Regions from separate parts of the Enterococcus malodoratus genome, predicted to be linked through region 2. Evidence: riboswitches for the same ligand, from Rfam matches in the RefSeq annotation. Region 2 holds a riboswitch; each other region holds the start of a gene.
The links. A riboswitch is a leader RNA that binds a small molecule or an ion and turns the genes downstream of it on or off. The one in region 2 is predicted to bind magnesium.

Region 1 (4,690 bases), on a different contig from region 2:
GCGCTGATGAAAAACGGCTTGGTTTACAGTGACTACGAAAAGCAGCGTCTCACTTTTGATTGGCGAACCTTCAGCAACCAAGGTCGCAGCATGGTGGAGCTGTATCCAGATAGCATCGATTATGTAAGCCACGAACTGAGAGTGAGTCTCGGGATTGACAAAAAAAATGAACAAGACAAAAAAGGTTTTGTCTTCCATACCGACGGCGACTATCTCTATCAAAGCGACTACTCTGTTCAAGATGAAGCGGCCGAAGACAAGGAATCTACCTCCCTCAACGGCAATACCTACATCGGCACACCAGATAATACAGAAACCGGTGCGCTGCCTACTGTTAAAACTAAAAATGGGTTTGTCCCTTGATAACGACGAAAACAGCGTATAAGTTCTCTGACGGAGACACTCATACGCTGTTTTTATTGTTTAAAATTATTGGCTGCTTAGGGCCGGTCGGCCATTCCCTTTAATTTCTATCTCTTTGAAAATCCGTTTTAGGTCATTTTCGACCGCCTCAATATCAAAAGCATGATGACTGGTTTTATTTTTATATAAATAGAATTCCAGGCTTAAGGCGCTAGGTAAAGCCAGAAAATGAATCGACTCGCTGGCTAACAGCTCCTTTTCAATCGCATGGATCACAAAAACCCCTTTTTTCTCCTTCAGCCATTTATGAATCCCTAAGCTGTCATGGCAATAAAGATAATCAGGTGCAATATTGAAAAAGTTCGCTGTTCGTTGAGTTAGCTGCCGATGCCCTAAATGATCTGTTAAGACAATAAAAGGCATTTTTTCTAAATCTTCGGCGGTTGCCTGCTTCAGTTCATTTTTCACTAGGGAGGCATTGGCGGCCAAGACCATTTTTGAACGGATCAAAGACGTTCGTTCAAATTGTGGGTCCTCCACCACACTGCTGGTGATTACCAGATCGACTTCCTTTTGCTTTAACTGATTAAACAGCTCTAGCGGAGCCGCATTAATATAGTTGATTGTGTAGGATTCATCCCTGCAAGCACACTCCCCCGCTTCGAATATCAAAACTGATTCGCTGATTCCTACTTTAAAGGAAGGCCGATCAATCATTTGATAGAGCGGAAAATGAATTTTCTTGGCCTCCTCAATAATCCGTTTAACAAACGGCAGGATTTTTTCTCCCTCTTCACTTAATACCAATTTCTTCCCATGGCGAAGAAATAAATCGTAGCCAAGTTCATTTTCAAGACTTTTCAGTGCCGAACTTAATGAGGAAATGCCTACATACAGCTCCTGAGAAGCTTTAGAAAGGCTGTTGTATTTAGCGATAAGGTAGAAATACTCTAATTTTTCAATTGACATTTTTTTCACTTCCAAGCACGCAATATTTTAGGTCAACCTAATTTTGCTCTTACTCACCCCAAATAATCAAGGAAAAACATTTGATAACAGAAGTTCTTTAACAGCGATTAACGATTGATTGATATTTTTTTAATAACTTTTTGAACGAAAAACAGGATCATTGATTGAACGCATCAATAGCTGCCCGTTCCAATAATCTGGAAAGCGATTATCCAAAAAGCGAAAAGTCGCAGAAAGCCTTTATTTATACTGACTCTCCCTTTCGAGAAATCAGCCGGCCGCTTTAAGGCAATTGCTTTCTCCCCCTTCACGAGTATGATGGGTGTGCACAATAAAATAAAAATCATATTAGGTGAGGTTACTCTGAAGAACATAGGTTATCGCTCGGAAATGTCGAGAGACAGTAACGAGTAAAGCAGGGATTGTCGAATTAAGGCTTTCCTAAGATAACTAGAAGATCTTTTCTTACGTCTCAGAAAGCCAAAGCTCAATTAACGTGATTTCCTGATAAAACTGTTTATTCGGCGACCTCCTTAATATGATTTTTTAGGAGGTTTTTCCATTGAACGTTTTACGCGCACCATCCAAAGAAAACAGCACACTAAAGAAAGGGATCGGAAATCTTACATTCTTAGTGATCGTAGTGTTGTTTGCATTCATCTTGATCTTCTCTTTGATAAAAATGAATCGACCGCTCCATTCACTGCCCTCAGAAGACTTTTTAGCAACAGCAAGTAAAACCCACGATTTTCTTGCTGCTTCGAACTTAGTTTACTTTTCCATTCGGACAATGTTTCGAATGATTGTCGGGATGTTTTGGTCCTTTCTCTTTTCATTTGTGTTCGGCGTACTGGCAGTGAGATACAAAACTGCTCGACGAATCATTTTGCCCATGGTCAACTTTTTAGAATCCGTGCCGCTGCTGGGCTTCTTGACCTTCACCACCGCTTGGCTGTTGGGGCTTTTCCCCGGAAACGTACTAGGCGCGGAATGTGTCGCGATCTTTGCGATTTTCACCGGACAAGCTTGGAATATTATGTTGACCCTCTACCAAATCATGGAGGTCATCCCCTCTGACTTGTCCAATGTCACGGATCAATTCAAATACAACCCTTGGGAAAAATTTTGGCGCTTAGAGTTTGTTTACGCGATTCCAGGACTGCTGTGGAACGTGATTATTTCTCAAACAGCGGCTTGGTTCGCCTTAGTCGCCAGTGAGCAGGCCTCCGTGGCTATTCCGAAAGACACGACACTTTTCTTACCTGGAATCGGCTCGTACATTCAGATTGCATTGGATCGTGCCGATTTTAAGGCCTGTCTATGGGCTGTCTTGGCACTGCTGCTGAATGTTGTGATTCTCAACTTCTTAGTCTTTCAGCCGTTAGTTCGCGCAACCTATTATTTTAAGTATGAGACCGATGTCGAAAGCTCTGTTCCGCCAAAATCTATTATTTATCGAGTGCTCAAAGAGGCGACATTAACCAAACGCTGCTCCCGTTTTTTCTCGGCCTTCAGTCACTTTTGGATCTATAAACTGCCGAAAATTTGGTATTTCTTAAAGCTGGATCGGCTCTATAAGCTAGTGGCGAGGTTTCGTAATTTCTTTAAAACTCTGTGGTACGTCGGTCTGGCCATCTTAGTGATCGTTTATGCCATCAAGCTCTATCATTTCTTGCCCCATCAAGATTTTGGGATGATCCCGAAATTGACGCTGTATACTACTTTACGGGTTACATTGGCGATGATTGTTGCCGGATTGATCTTTACGCCTTTAGCGATTTGGGTAGCGAGTGACAATCGCCGCTTAAACTTTGTTCAGCCAATCGGTCAAATCCTAGGATCGATTCCATCTAATGTCTACACGCCCTTTATCGTTATTTTTATCAGCATGGGCTTCAATAGATTGGAATGGTGGCTGTTGCCCTTGATTATGGTTGGCTGTCAATGGTACTACTTCTTCAATGTTATCGCTGGTTACTTAGCGATCCCGGACGATATTCGAGATGTCACGAAAATTTTTAAATTATCTAAATGGCAATGGTGGGTAAAATACCTTATTCCCTCCATTTTGCCCTACATCATCACTGCGATTATCAATGCTGCTGGAGCTGCTTGGAATGCCGACATTGCGGCTGAAAGTATTCAATGGGGAAAGAAATCGATCGATGTCACAGGATTGGGCCACTATATTTCCGTCAATGACGGCATCAAAGACAAGTCTGCTCTTGGAACATTGGCGATGTGCTTTATGGTAGGCCTCTGCATTGCCTTCATCTGGCAGCCCCTATATCGAGTGGCTAAAGAAAAATTTCATTATTAAAACGCATCAAAATTTAATAAGCGTTCAAACGAAAGGAGAAGTAGGTTGAAGCCGATTGCTTCAGCTATACAAAATAGAAGAATGGAAAATAACGAATTATTAAACGTCAAATCAGTCTGCAAAGAATTTGAAATTGAAGGACATAAGGAACATTTAAAGGTACTGGAAAATGTCGACTTGACCGTTAAAAACAACGAATTTCTGAGTATTATCGGACAATCAGGGACAGGAAAATCAACCCTGCTAAGAAGTATTGCCGGACTGCTTCAACCAACCAAAGGCGAAATTACATTTGAAAATAAAACCATTACCGAACCAGACGCCAACATCAGCATGGTATTCCAGCATTTCGCCTTATTTCCATGGTTAACTGTAGAAAAGAATATCAGCTTTGGACTGGAAAATCGCGACGATATCTCACGTGAGCAAATGGGAAAACGTGTAAGTAATCTGATCGACATGATTGGACTCACCGGCTTTGAGAAGGCTTATCCCCGCGAGCTCTCCGGCGGCATGAAGCAGCGAGTCGGCTTCGCCCGTGCCTTGGCCATTGAGCCTAGCCTGTTATTGCTGGATGAACCTTTCTCAGCACTGGACATCATTACCTCTAGTCAATTATCCAATGATCTATTGAAAATTTGGCTTGGCAATCAAATTGCCACGAAGTCGATTGTCATGATCACTCATGATGTCCAACAGGCTGTTCAGCTTTCCGATCGTGTCGTCTTAATGGACTCAAATCCTGGCCGTGTGGCGCAAATCTATCAAATCGATATTCCAAGAAGCCAACGATCACCCAAAACAACGATCAACATCGTAGAACAAATTACCACAGAAATGATCCGGCGAATGAAGATTAACAACCTGCGGCATAGATAATCCGAGTATATCTGGTTTGTTTTTAAAGCAAAAAAAATTCAAGTGCGGCTATCACACTTGATTTTTTTATTGCGTCTATCAGGTCAAATCATCCCGCAGCGCGTCAATAATATTTTCTTTTTTGATCTTGTTTACTGCATAAAGCATTGTGATTACTAC
Region 2 (4,690 bases):
CGATGTCATAGATCAGATTTTGCAAGAGCAATTGAATAGACAGCATAGGTAGAAATGGCAGAAAGGCACTGGCAACTAAGATCGAGAACACATTTCCAAAGTTTGAGCTGATCGTAATCTTGATATACTTCATCATATTGCTGAAAACTCGGCGGCCTTCAATTACACCGTTTTCTAAGACAGCTAAACTTTTCTCCAGCAAGATGATCGAGCTGGCATCCTTCGTAATATCCGCTGCTGTATCGACCGAAATTCCCACATCGGCTTTTCTTAGTGCCGGAGCATCATTAATACCATCACCCATGAATCCTACGGTATGTCCTTTATCCTGAAGCGATTCAATAATGCGTGATTTTTGCATAGGATTTAATTTGGCAAATAAATTGATGCTTTCGGCTGCTCTGTACAACTCATCATCCGACATTTCATCGACTTGATTTCCTAATAAATAGTCTTCTGCCGGAATACCAACATCTTGACATACTTTTTGTGCCACGATGGCATTGTCACCAGTCAAAACCTTCACTGTCACACCATGTTGCTGTAATGATTTGATTGCTGGTTTTGCAGACGCTTTGGCCGGATCAAGGAAACCCATAAATCCAATCAACGTCATATCTTTTTCATCATCAGTCGAGTAAATAGCTTCATCATGGGCATCTCGACGAACCGCTACGGTAATTACTCGCATTCCTTGACGATTCATTTTTTCATTCACCGTTTGTAATTGTTGGCGAATCTCCGGCGTTAACTCCATAATCTCTCCGTTGATCTCAACATATTTACAAATCGTTGACATTTCTTCGACCGCACCTTTTGTGATCATCAATTGATGTTCGTCTGTTTTCATTACAACAGTCAAACGACGGCGAGAGAAATCGAATGGAATTTCGTCGATTTTTTGAACAGATTGATACGGTAGTTTCCGATCTTGTTCTTCAAAATAATTAATTACTGCAATATCCATTAAATTCTTCCAACCAGTTTGATAAGTCGAATTCATAAAGGCTAAGTCAAGTACTTGTTCATTTTCATTTCCTAATGGATCGAGATGCTGGACTAAGACCACCCGATCTTCTGTAATTGTTCCTGTTTTATCGGTACACAGCACATCCATACTGCCTAAATTTTGAATTGACGCCAATTCCTTCACGATAACTTTGTGTTTTGATAAGGTCAACGCGCCTTTGGCTAAGTTGGAACTCACGATCATTGGCAGCATTTCAGGAGTTAGCCCCACAGCCACAGCGATTGCAAAGAAAAATGCACTGCTCCAATCTCCCTTTGTCAGTCCATTGATTAAGAAGACTAATGGAAATAAGACCATGACCATTCGTAATAATAGTTTGCTGACTCTTGCTAAGCCAATATCAAATGAGGTTTTCCCGCGTTTTGAAGTGGCATTTTTTGCGATGTCGCCAAAGAATGTTTGTTGTCCCGTTTTCAGAATAATAGCTTTACCTTGACCACTTAATACATCGGTTCCCATAAAAACCAGATTTGTTAAATCCAATGCCGTCATTTCATCTGTTAATTTCTTATCTTGATCAAGATATTTTTCAACGGGCATTGATTCTCCCGTTAACGATGATTGGTTAACGAAAAGATCCTTCGTCCAAATCAATACGGCATCTGCTGGAATCATATCGCCAGTCGCTAACGTCAAAATGTCACCAGGTACAACTTCATCCATCGGAATTTCCTTTGTTTCACCATTCCGCGTGATTGCTGCCGTATTTTCGATCATTTCTTTTAATTCAATACTCGCTTTTTGTGAACGATATTCCTGAATAAAAGTAATCAACACACTGGCTAATATCATGATTGTCATTACGACTGCCGCTTCAAGATCATTCGTCAATACAGAAACAATGGCTAATAGTGCTAAAACATAAACGAATGGATCATTGAATGCTTGTAAAAATAATAGAATTCCAGGTGTAGGTTTTTGTGCTGAAACTTCGTTTGGCCCGTATTCCTCCAAACGGCTTTGTGCATCTTCTTCCGATAACCCTTGCAATGATGTTCGCAAGTTTAAAAATAAATCCCGATCAGATAGAATCGCCAGCTTTTTCAGTTCTTGATCTTTGCTGATCTTGCGAGCAAGAAGGTTTTTTTTGTTCATCATAGTAGTTCCCCCTAAAATTTAAGGCAACACAAGCCGCCCTTTTATATTTTCTCTTCGGTCGACTATCTTCATAATCCATCTTCCTCACATCCTTTCAATTATCAGGGAAATCACTGGCAGCTAACTCCGATTAAGAGCTCTTTTTTTCAAAAACGGAAAAACAGGAGTGTCTTCACCATTCATACGATTCAACTAAACAATTCTCAAAAATCGCCTTAAGTCCATTCTATTCGCTTTAGTTTCAAATAAACGGCAAAAAAACGCGCGCTCGAAAATGAGCACGCGCGAAAAATTCATTCATGTTCATCGTCGAGCTTTAGCACTATAGGGCGTAGACAGATTTGTCAGCTACGTTATGAATCACCTTCACGATGATCCCTGTTCTACCCATTGGCGTCTCTCGACATTTTTGGGCAGTAGCCTGTGTCCATATAGGAGCCTCACCTAACAATTATTCTTATTTACATCCTTACTATATGTCACTTATCTTTCAGTGTCAAACTTAAGATTGAAAAAACTTGTTTTGTTTCAGAAATTCATCAACTTTCTTGTTGGGCGTATTGCTAAAGTAGTCAGCAAATTTTTTACTCCAAAGTTTTGTTTCACGAGCCTCGGCAAACTTTTCCATCGTATCGTCATATTCCTCAATCGAAGAATAATCATAATCCTTGTACGTATCATAATGAATCACCGTCTGATCTGGCAATCGCGGTTTGACCCGCATTTCCACATTTGGTTTGCCAATACTTAAACCGGCAACAGGCAGAACATAATCCGGCAATCTTAACAGTTCGCTGACTTCTGCGACATCTTTCCGAATTGTCCCAACAACAACTGAGCCCAATCCTAAAGCTTCAGTCGCGATCACAGCATTTTCCAACGCTAAAGCAGTATCAGTGACGGCTGTAATCAACGGGTCCAGACCTTCGCCTATACGGTAGTCCATCTCATAATGATCTGCGACCTTTTGCGTTCTTTTTAAGTCTGCCACAAAAACTAAGAAAACCGAACTGTGCAGCACATGCGGGTTTCCAGGATTCATCTCAACTAGTTTCTCACGGATTTCACGATCTTTTACTACAATAATGCTGTACATTTGTCCGTTCATCCAACTTGGGGCCTGCCGACTTGCCTGCAAAATCTTTTGCAGTTGATCCTCTGATAGCTGATACGTTTCATCAAAATTGCGATAAGTCCGATGTTGCTTCATGATCTCCAACGCTTCCATTTAACTCCTCCTTAACTCCTTTGAAATTGTCTGCAGCTTCGCGAAAAATTGCTCTCGCGTTTGTTTTGTCATCCGAGTGTAATTCACTCTCATTGCCATTGTATCATTACTAAATAGAAATGCGGGGGCGATCAATAATTTTTCTCGCAGAAAAATCTCCCAATCTTTTCTCGTAAGATGTTGATGGCGCCAAGTTAAATATACATAAATACCGCCATTGATCTCAGATACCTCCCAATCATCAGCAATTGCTTCTGCTCCTTTTAAAAACGCCTGCGCCAATTGCTTTAATGTTCCAACCAACACGGCTTGATTATGTTCAAACCGCGAGTCTGTTAAGGCGGTATGAGCGATCACCTGCGGAAAAACACTGATCGAAAAATCCATCATTTGCTTTGCTTCAGATAAACGTTGAATCAGATCTTGATCAGCAACAATCCAGCCTATTTTGATCGAAGAACCAAAGATTTTCGAAAGTGATCCTAAATGAATCACCTGATGCGGTGCGAGTTCCTTCAACGAAGGCGGAATTTCGTTGAAGTTCATTTCCCTAAATACCTCATCTTCAACAATCGGCAATTGATATTTACGACTAAGATCGATCAATGCGTTTCTACGCCGATTCGACATCATTGAACCTGTCGGATTTTGGAAGGTCGGATTCAGGATGATCAATTTGATTTTCTTCGTCAGGATTAATTGTTCCAACTTGTCAATGCGCATTCCTTCGCGATCCATTTCAACTCCGTACAGTCTGATACCCGCACTCGCAAAAATCGGTAACGAGTACAAAAATGACGGGTCTTCAATCGCCACACTATCACCGCTTTGTAACATCACTTGCAATAATAAAAACATCGCCTGTTGCGCGCCTGACGTGATCAGAACTTGATTCGATGAAACCTTGATTTTTTGCTCCGTTTCAATTCGCTGACAAATGACCTGCTGCAGCGGTCGATATCCCAGCGGACTTTGTTTTCGCTCTTCTAATAGCAACTCTTCCCAAGTATAGGAAGGAAAGCGAAAATCCGGGATCAGACTCAATGGGAGTTCACCTGAATAAAGGTCAATTGCCTCTGGGTCATTTAGCAGCTGTTGAAGTTTTTCGAGAAAAGGCTCTTTCGGATGAGCTTCTTGAGTAAACAAACTGCGCCAATCGACTCGCGGCGTCGTACTGCGCCCCCAGTTTCCTTCATTAACTATTGTGCCGCTTCCTTGTCTCCGCAATACCCAGCCAAGACTGACTAATTCATCTAAAGCGTGGACAACCGTCGATCGATTCACTTGATAATAGTCCGCCAATTTTCGCTCAGCCGGTAATTTATCCCCTGGCT
Region 3 (4,690 bases), on a different contig from region 2:
ATTTTCGAAAATTTGAAACAACAAGCCAAAAACGAAGGCCACCGCCACGTAAAGATTTGCCTTATTATTCGTTTTTATCGCGGCCGAAAGAATCTGGTAAAACAGATAGAAATAAAGAAAGATCACAATCGTTCCGCCGATAAAACCAAAGCTTTCGCCAATCACCGTAAAAATCATGTCGGATTCTCGCACAGGTACATAAACCGCGGCCTGATCTGCGCCCCGACCAGTCAGCCCGCCTGATCCAATAGCGTACAAACTTTGAACCTGCTGGTAAGCAATCGAATCTTGGTATTGAAAAGGATCGACCCAAGCTCGAACACGATCCAATTGATAGGTTTTGAAATGCATCCCATAAAGCAGCTGATTGCCCCACTTGCTAAATACTAAAACCAGCAGCAGGCTTCCAATTGCCGCCCCGCTTCCGGTGATCACAGCAAGGATCTTCCAATGAACACCCGAAATAACAAACAAGGCACCTAAAATCGCGATAAAAACCAGACTAGTTCCAAAATCCCGCTGCATGAACATCAATAAAAAGGTCGGCAAACTATAAAGCGCGATTTTTCCAAGAAAGTAGAGATCGCTTTTCAAACTTCGCTGCCGACAGCGCATTTCATTGACTACTGTCAACCGCACCATAAAAAGTGTAAAACTCAGCTTCATTAGCTCCGAAGGTTGAAAAGAAAAGCTGCCGATGCGCAACCAGCGTTTCGTACTGGTCACAGAATACATGGCAGGATCATAAAACCAATACAAAAGTGCCATTACGCCTAGTGAAAGCACATAAAATAAAGGCGCATACTTCAATAGAGTCGCTGTTTTTATTTTACTGACTATCATCATCGCGACCAATGAGAGGACACAAAAAATGATTTGTTTCGTCACGACATTTTTTACATCGACCCCATCCAGCTCAGCCGCCATTGATTGCACGCCGATACTGATCAGATAAAAGAGCAGGATCGGTAAAAACAAAGCATAATTAAAATCATTGTTTAAGCGTTTCAACATGTGGTCGAACCTCCGAAGAAAATTTTAGGCAGACGCCTAAGGCCACTGAGAGCAGCAGGTAGCTCGTGCCCCCATAACTGATAAACGGCAATGGGACCCCCGTCATAGGAATCAGCCCTAGAATACTCGCAATGTTGATACTCGTCTGAATCAGCAATAAGGTTCCGACCCCGAAATAAACCAAACTCACCTGCTGGCTTGGTTCTTTGGCAGCCAGAACAAATAGACGAAGTGCGATCACAAAGAGCAGCGCCAGCACAATAAGTCCGACAATCACACCGAGCTCCTCGATCAAAATCGAATACACAAAATCCGTTTCTGCAACAGGCAGATAGCCCTTTTTAGTGATGCTGTTGCCCAATCCGCGACCAAAAAATCCGCCGTTATAGAGGGCGTAATAGGAATTGCTCATTTGAAATCCTTTGCCATAAGGATCTAAAAAAGGATCTCTAACCAAGCGAATCCGATCATAGGTATGAGCAAACAGTTCAGGCAAAAGAGAATGACTTCCCAAAAAAAGAATGATCCCTCCTGCCAGTGCAATTCCTAGAAAAATAGCCAAAAAGAGGATCACGGTCAGCTGATACGGAAGCTGAGCCGTTGTAATAATCACTAGCGCAACGATCCAGAGAATGATCGCCCCCGTAACCTTCGGCTGCAATAAGATCAGCAGGCCGCTTAGAAAAACCAGCACACTTGGCGTGATCAGCTCGTGCCGAGATCGCTTCTTCCGAAAAAAATAAGCCAAGTAGAAAATCAACGCGACATTCGTTACTTCCGAAGGTTGAAACTGGATGCCGAATAACGATACCCATCTTTGAGCGCCATTGATACTCACACCACTTATTTTTACCAGCAACAGACTGAATAACCCAATGCCCAATAAAATCTTGACGGGTCTTCCCTTCAGCAAAACATCGCTTTTGACGCGATAGATCACTGCGATGACCAGCCAGCTGAGCACCATAAAAATGGCCTGCTTGCTGAATAACGACAATGGATTTTCTCCAGCTGCCATTAAGCGGTATGAACTCGCACTGAAGACAATTAAAAGACCGATTAAGCTAGTCCCTAAATAGGGCAACAACAATAGCCAATCGATCTGTTTTCTTTTCATCATGTTCATCTCTCCCCTTCATCAAGCAACTGTTCGAGACGAGAGAGTCCACTGTAAATAACCTCAAAAAAAAGACACCAAACGTTAGCAAAAAGAACTAACAAGTTTGGCGTCTCACACAATCTCATCGTCTGAGTTTTAGCACTAAACAACGTAAAGAAATTACTCTTAGCTATTTTATGAAAAGCCTTAATCCGACAATTCCTATTTTACACATTGGCGTCTTTCGACGTTTCTGCGCAATAGCCTATGTTTGTTTAGGAGCCTCACCTAACAAGTTTACTTATATTTACTTTCACAACGAATACTACTTATTTTGCCATTAAATATCAAAACCTTTCGTAAATAATCCTAATTTCTTTAATTTTGCTTATAAAACAGTTTATGAAAAATTTACTAGACTAAACGTTTCCTTAATAGAAGCTTCTAATTCACTTTCCAGAGTGGTTATCATACAATAACAACCAGATAGATATCATGTAAGGAGCGACTCGAAATGACCGAAAATGTCTTTGAAAAAATGGCAGAAAGATACGATACTGCCGAACGAAAGAGTTTAGCACAAATTATTACGAAAGAAATTGAACCTGAATTTCACGGAAAAATCATGGATTATGGCAGCGGAACGGGACTGGTCAGTTTACCCTTAGCTCACCGAGCAGAAGAATTGATCCTCGTCGACGCCGCTGAAAATATGCTGGCTGTTGCCGAACATAAAATTCAACAACAGCGATTGACCAATGCGCGCGTGCTGCATGCCGACTTTACAGACGGAGCACCCAAAATATCTGTTGATACAATCATGATGTCTTTAGTACTGCTGCATATTCCCGATACGAAAAAAATTTTAACTGAATTATTTGAGCTTCTACCCAACGGCGGTAAATTACTGATCGTGGACTTCATGAAAAATTCCAGTGTGAGCCACCCGAAAGTTCACAGCGGTTTTGATCCGGCGGAATTGACCAGCCTATTAAAAACTATCGGTTTTTCTAAAGTAAACATCCATGACTTTTATCATGGTGAAAAAATCTTCATGAACCAAGCGGCTGATCTTTTCCTGGCAACCTGTTATAAATAAAATTCTTCCCTCTAAACTTTTAAAAGTTTAGAGGTTTTTTATTAAAAGATGAACAAAAATGTTCAAAATAATAAATTAAAAAAATAAAACTTGAACAGTTTAAAACTAAAAACAGTTTTATTATTTACTAGCTATATTATATTTATAAAGGAGTTATATTTGTGAAGAAAAGTTTATATATATTACTTGCCCACTCTATGGTATTAGGTACTTTTTCAGGCCTGCCATTAAAAAGTGCGGCGGAAGCAACGACTGATACTGCTGAACCCACCCAGTCGACCGCTTCTGATACGTCGTCTCCCGCTTATTCAACAGACAGCACTGTGCCTTCAACAGCAAGTTCTGTCATAAATTCGGATACCACACTTTCAACTAGTACGCCTTCGACGACTGAAAGCTCGGTTACTAGTTCGCAAGCAACAACAAGTTCAACGACGAACATGCCAGAAACACGAGCTTCAACTATAGCAGATTGGATGCCAGATCCAGTCTTGCAGCAGATCGTCGCAAAGGCCATCGGCAAGACAAAAGAAACCTTGACTCAAGAGGATATGCCAAAAGTCACTAGTTTATATATTCAAAATGCTGATAATGCAATCGCTAGTTTAAAAGGGTTAGAATTAGCTACAAATCTTGAATTTTTTTATATGAATTCCAATAATCAAATCACTGATTTCTCGTTATTGACTGCTCTGCCGAAATTGAAGCAAGTCTATCTGATGGGATCGAATGTCACGGATCAAAACGTTCCGAATTTCGGTGCTGGACTCACTCGTCTAAATCTATCTGGCACTAGTGTCACGGATAGTGTTTACGATAAAATCATTAAAATGACTGATTTGGAATCCTTAACTTTCGAATCGAATATGAAGATTACCACAATTGAACCGGTCACTGCACTGACCAAGCTCAATGAACTGCGCGTACAATTTTGCGGAATCACTGATTTCAAACCAATCAATCACATGCCCGCTCTTACTCAATTAGCAGCCTTTGGACAAAACACTGGCAGGAATGATCCAGCTACCGCAATCAATGCCAAAAATTTGAACTATAATGAAGAGCAGCAAACAATCTTTGTTCCCTTTTCAATCATGCCGAATCGAATGGTTAATTTTGATGGCTACATTCCACCCTTCAGTACTTCCAATAGTGACAGTCAAACGTATTTTGATTTCAACGGCGAACAGCTGCCGAGCAGTCGCTTAGCTATCACGGATGAAGGAATTACAGTTTCAGGTGTAACACAGGAAGAATTTAATCAGCTGAAAACCTTTAAGTACAATGCACGGTTGAATAACCCCGCTGGAACTTACCAAACGCCGGAAAGGTTCACTTTTTACGCCATTTCGTCCGGCACCTATTTGCATCAGTTTGACGTTCAGCACACGATCGAGTCGCCAGGTGTGACCGTCAAATATGTCGATGAAGCAGGCGATCCAATCCATCCAGAACAAAAAATCACTGGCAATGTGGAT
Region 4 (4,690 bases), on a different contig from region 2:
CCCGCCGAGAACTGCCGGACAAATAACAAAGTACATTAGTAAATAAGTCGTGATATCAAATACCGAACTCGTTGGACCCAGCCAAATCATAAATTTACCAATGCTGGATGCTGTCCATTTTTTTGGTTTTTCTAAGTATTCTTTATCCATCCGATCCCATGGAATCGAGATACATGAAATATCATAAATCAAATTTAGAAATAAAATTTGCAGTGGAAGCATTGGCAAAAATGGTAAGAATGAACTTGCAACTAAAACAGAGAACATATTGCCAAAATTTGAGCTTGCCGTGGCCTTGATATATTTCATGATATTGCCGAATGTTTCTCTGCCGGAAATTATTCCCCGTTCTAGAATCATCAAGTCTTTCTCTAATAAGATCACATCAGCAGATTCTTTGGCGATATCAACAGCTGTATCAACGGATATTCCGACATCAGCGGCTTTCATCGCAGGAGCATCATTGATTCCATCTCCAAGAAACCCGACTGTATGCCCGTTTGCTCTGAGCAAACTCGTAATCTTTTGTTTTTGCTGCGGGTTCAATTTCACGAATACGTTGTAATCCTCTATGATTTCTGCTAATTCTTGATCACTAAGATGGATCAAATCTTCTCCATGGATAATTGTTTCCGTTCCTAGTCCAACCTGCTTACAAACGGACTTGGTCACCAATGCATTATCTCCAGTTAAGACTTTCACCTCAACACCGTTTTCTTTCAACGCCTTCAACGCTTGTTTGGTTGTTTCTTTTGGCGGATCTAAAAATGCCAGATAACCAATCAATACCATTTCAGATTCATCAGCTGTTGAAAATTCACCAACCACACTCGGATTCGTTTTTTGAGCCACACCGATTACGCGTAATCCGTCTTCGTTCAATTCGTGAACTTTTTTCAAAACTTGTTTTTTTACTTCATCCGTTAACTTCGTTACTTGCCCTTTGAAGTCAACGAAAGAAGAAATTTCAAGCATTTCTTCAATTGCACCTTTTGTGATCATTTGCGTTTTTCCGTTTTGATCTTCTACAACAACACTCATTCTGCGACGTTGAAAGTCAAAGGGAATCTCATCAACCTTTTGATAACGAATTTCATCTGTGTCTAACTCTTGTTTGGTTGATTCGATAATGGCCACATCAAGCAGGTTTTTTAGGCCTGTTTGATAATAACTATTTAGATATGCGTGTCTTAAAACACGGCTATCTTCTTCCCCGTCACAATCCAAATGGTATTCTAAAATAATTTTGTCCTGTGTTAATGTCCCTGTTTTATCTGTACACAATACATCGATGGCACCGAAATTTTGAATAGCGTTTATATTTTTAATGATCGTACCGTTTTTGGCCATTCCTGTAGCACCTTTGACTAAATTTGTTGTAACGATCATTGGCAGCATTTCCGGTGTCAGCCCCACAGCCACTGATAAACCGAATAGAAATGCCTCCATCCAATCCCCTTTCGTGAATCCATTAATCACAATAACGGTCGGTGCCATTAATGCCATGAATTTGATAAACAAGAAAGACGTTTTACGAATACCTAACTCAAAACTAGTTTGAACGGGGGTAGCCGATAAGGATTTAGCAACATCACCAAACAGGGTATTTGCACCCGTAGCGATTACGATTCCTTCGGCACTTCCACTAATCACATTACTTCCCATAAATACTAAATTGTCGTAACTCGTTTCAGATTCTTTTTGACCATTTGCCTCTGCCGCACTTTTTTCGACAGGATAGCTTTCTCCTGTTAGCGCGGACTGTGAGATGAATAAATCCTTTGCGCTAATCAAACGAATATCGGCTGGAATCATATCTCCGGCGGATAACTTGACTAGATCACCGCAGACAATTTCTTCCATAGGGATTTCCTTGTATTGATTGTCTCTGCGAACTGCTGCAGTTACTTTTACCAATGATTTCAACTTCTCGGCTGCTTTGTTTGAACGCACAGACTGAACCAATGTCATCGTACCGCTGACTAATACCATGACCAAAATAATACCGCTGCCGAAGAAATCTTTTTCACCTGGCTCAGGCAAGATTCCTTCCGTGATAAGAGAAATGACTCCCAAACCAATCAATACCAAAGTAAATGGTGTAATAAATGCTTTTAGAACCTCAATAAAAAACGGCGTTGCCTTTTTATAGGGAATTTTATTTTCTCCAAATTCTTCTCTTGCTTCTGCAACTTGTGCCGCAGATAATTCCAGCGTTGATGTTTTAAATGTATCAAGAATACTTCTTGTTGTTTTTTTAGCGAATAGACTATAATTCGTCTTCGTTGTTGTGATCTTTTGCTGTTTCATTTTTTTCTCCTTTTTTCCGAAAAAAATATGCCATAATCCTATTCCAATAAATAAATATAAGACCATATTTTTTAGCGTATTCATCGTTGCCCCTCCTACAGACGGGCTTATGGAGAAAATATTGGCGTTAAAAACAAATAGACAATAGTATCTTCTTGTTTACCATTTTCTGCCACAAACCCGTAATTATTGAACTACTGTCATCCATTTGTTTTCATCTCCCTTTTTTCCACTTGTTCTAGTGGTGATTGAATATCCTTTTTGTAGATCCGCATGGTTAATTGCCCTTCTGCATACTCCTCCGAGATGGATTGATAACCTAGCTTTTCATAGAAACCCCAAGCTTGTTCTCTACCTGTTAGGAAAACAAGACAAAAACCAACTCTTCTAGCAACTTGTTCTGCATATATCAGCAAGTTTTTACCTAATCCTTCTCCTTGGTGATGCGAGTCCACCGCCACTTGTTTAATCTGGACACATTCAGCTGAAATTGGATGCAGCAATAGAGTCCCTATCACCTGATCTTCCTGTTTGATAATCAAGTGAATATCCTTTCTTTCATCTCTCGGTGCCCTCAATAAGAACTTTTTTCCTGAACTTGCCTTTAGCTCTTTGTTTCTAAGCGTTAACGCTTCACAATACATTGCGCTGTTCCACTTAGTTACTGTAAACACTGTTTTACCATAGTAAATCCCTCCCTTTTTAAATTTCGAAAATAAAAATGATTATTGCGCAAAAAAAGACTTTTCGCTCAAAAACTCAGCGAAAAGCCTTACTAAAATTCATCCCAAATAGACAAAGTCGTATAGTCGATCTAATCGTTGAGTTTTGGCACTATACAACGTAAAGACAAACATCTTAGCTACCTTAAGAAAAGCCTTGTATTCGACAATTCCTGTTCTACCCATTGGCGTCTCTCGACATTTTTGGGCAGTAGCCTGTGTTTGTATAGGAGCCTCACCTAACAAATCATATTTTATTTTCGAAGACAATATAACAAGTTATTAATCACCTGTCAAACGCTTTTCTATAAAAAAATCCAGATAAATTAAATTAACAATTCCAAGAAATCGAATTCAACGCTATTATATCAACCTTTTCCGTTATGAAAAATAATGAGGAAATGAACGAACAAATTTTTTTATTTGTCATAATCATTCACCACTAAAAATAATATAACGCACGTTTTGCCATTTTAAATCAATAAAAAAACAGAGCTGTCAAAGCTCTGTTTTATTCCCCAATGCTTAAACTTATCCTTGGCGAATTTTTTTTAGTAATTGTTCTGCTGTAGCTAAATTCATTCGGTCCGCTTTTCTTAATTGTCTAGAAACTAAAGGTACCTCACTGGAAGTAGCTCCTGCTGTAATTGCTAAAGATCGACTTTGCATCGCCATGTGGCCTTTTTGGATACCATCCGTTACTAAAGCCCTGATCGCGGCAAAATTTTGTGCCAAACCAACAGCCACGATAATTTCACCTAACTCTGCGGCATCCGAAACATCTAATAATTTCAAACTTATTTGAGCTTTTGGCAAAACCTTTGTCGCTCCGCCAACAATACCAACTTTCATTGGCAATATCAGCTTTCCAACAAGCGTATCATTTTTAATCTCCCAATCAGTCAGACCTTCATAGCTACCATTGCGAGCAGCATATGCATGACAAGCCGCCTCGACTGCTCGGGTATCGTTGCCTGTGGCTAATACGACTGCATCAATGCCATTCATAATTCCTTTATTATGTGTGGCTGCACGATAAGGATCCAGCTTACTGAATTTGCTGGCGTCAACGATTTTTTCAGCAAGTTCGGAAGATAGTTGATTTAAAGGAATCTCACAACTCGCCATGATCATGGACTCGGTTGCGTAGTTACTTAGAATACTAAACAGTACCTCTGCATCGGGAACTAACTGTCTTAATTCCTGCGCGACAGCTTCCAAGATGGTATTTAGAATATTCGCGCCCATCGCGTCTTTCGTGGTCACCACAAGGTCGATTGAAAGATAGCCCTCCTCAAAGAAACGCACCTTAATCGATTGCAAACCACCACCTCGTTGATAAATCGAAGGATAGCTTCTTTCTGCCGCTGCGAAAAGAGCTGGTTTATTTTCGTTAATAATTCCTTTGATTTTTTCAAACTCAGTAACATTTCGTAAAACGATCTGACCGATCATTCCTTGATTGATGACTTGCGTCTGAAATCCTCCAGCCTTTGCGATGATTTTACCGGCATTACTGGCAGCCGCAATCACAGAAGGTTCTTCTGTTACCATCGGAATAATTTTTTCTTTTCCGTTAATTACAAAATTCTGTGCAACACCTAGAGGAATCGAAGCTTCACTGATCTGATTTTCAATCAAATTATTCGCAACTTTTT

Region 1: linked by a shared signal. The riboswitch ahead of PGP85_RS00260 (ABC transporter permease subunit) and the one ahead of mgtA (magnesium-translocating P-type ATPase) in region 2 are both predicted to bind magnesium.
Region 3: linked by a shared signal. The riboswitch ahead of PGP85_RS01170 (FtsW/RodA/SpoVE family cell cycle protein) and the one ahead of mgtA (magnesium-translocating P-type ATPase) in region 2 are both predicted to bind magnesium.
Region 4: linked by a shared signal. The riboswitch ahead of PGP85_RS17970 (GNAT family N-acetyltransferase) and the one ahead of mgtA (magnesium-translocating P-type ATPase) in region 2 are both predicted to bind magnesium.

The regions. Positions count from the first base shown of each region.
Region 1 covers NZ_JAQDPG010000001.1:46,117-50,806, reverse strand. Annotated here, with positions in the region: gene PGP85_RS00270 (LCP family protein) at 1-363, shown strand, start outside; gene PGP85_RS00265 (LysR family transcriptional regulator) at 430-1,332, opposite strand; M-box (ykoK) riboswitch at 1,670-1,838, shown strand; gene PGP85_RS00260 (ABC transporter permease subunit) at 1,895-3,652, shown strand; gene PGP85_RS00255 (ABC transporter ATP-binding protein) at 3,734-4,531, shown strand; gene PGP85_RS00250 (ABC transporter permease) at 4,610-4,690, opposite strand, start outside.
Region 2 covers NZ_JAQDPG010000002.1:398,947-403,636, forward strand. Annotated here, with positions in the region: gene mgtA (magnesium-translocating P-type ATPase) at 1-2,125, opposite strand, end outside; M-box (ykoK) riboswitch at 2,424-2,587, opposite strand; gene PGP85_RS05280 (nitroreductase family protein) at 2,631-3,356, opposite strand; gene PGP85_RS05285 (aminotransferase-like domain-containing protein) at 3,357-4,690, opposite strand, start outside.
Region 3 covers NZ_JAQDPG010000001.1:224,390-229,079, reverse strand. Annotated here, with positions in the region: gene PGP85_RS01175 (FtsW/RodA/SpoVE family cell cycle protein) at 1-1,014, opposite strand, end outside; gene PGP85_RS01170 (FtsW/RodA/SpoVE family cell cycle protein) at 992-2,134, opposite strand; M-box (ykoK) riboswitch at 2,248-2,416, opposite strand; gene PGP85_RS01165 (class I SAM-dependent methyltransferase) at 2,628-3,212, shown strand; gene PGP85_RS01160 (MucBP domain-containing protein) at 3,374-4,690, shown strand, end outside.
Region 4 covers NZ_JAQDPG010000013.1:7,958-12,647, reverse strand. Annotated here, with positions in the region: gene mgtA (magnesium-translocating P-type ATPase) at 1-2,376, opposite strand, end outside; gene PGP85_RS17970 (GNAT family N-acetyltransferase) at 2,511-2,954, opposite strand; M-box (ykoK) riboswitch at 3,117-3,286, opposite strand; gene PGP85_RS17965 (hydroxymethylglutaryl-CoA reductase, degradative) at 3,564-4,690, opposite strand, start outside.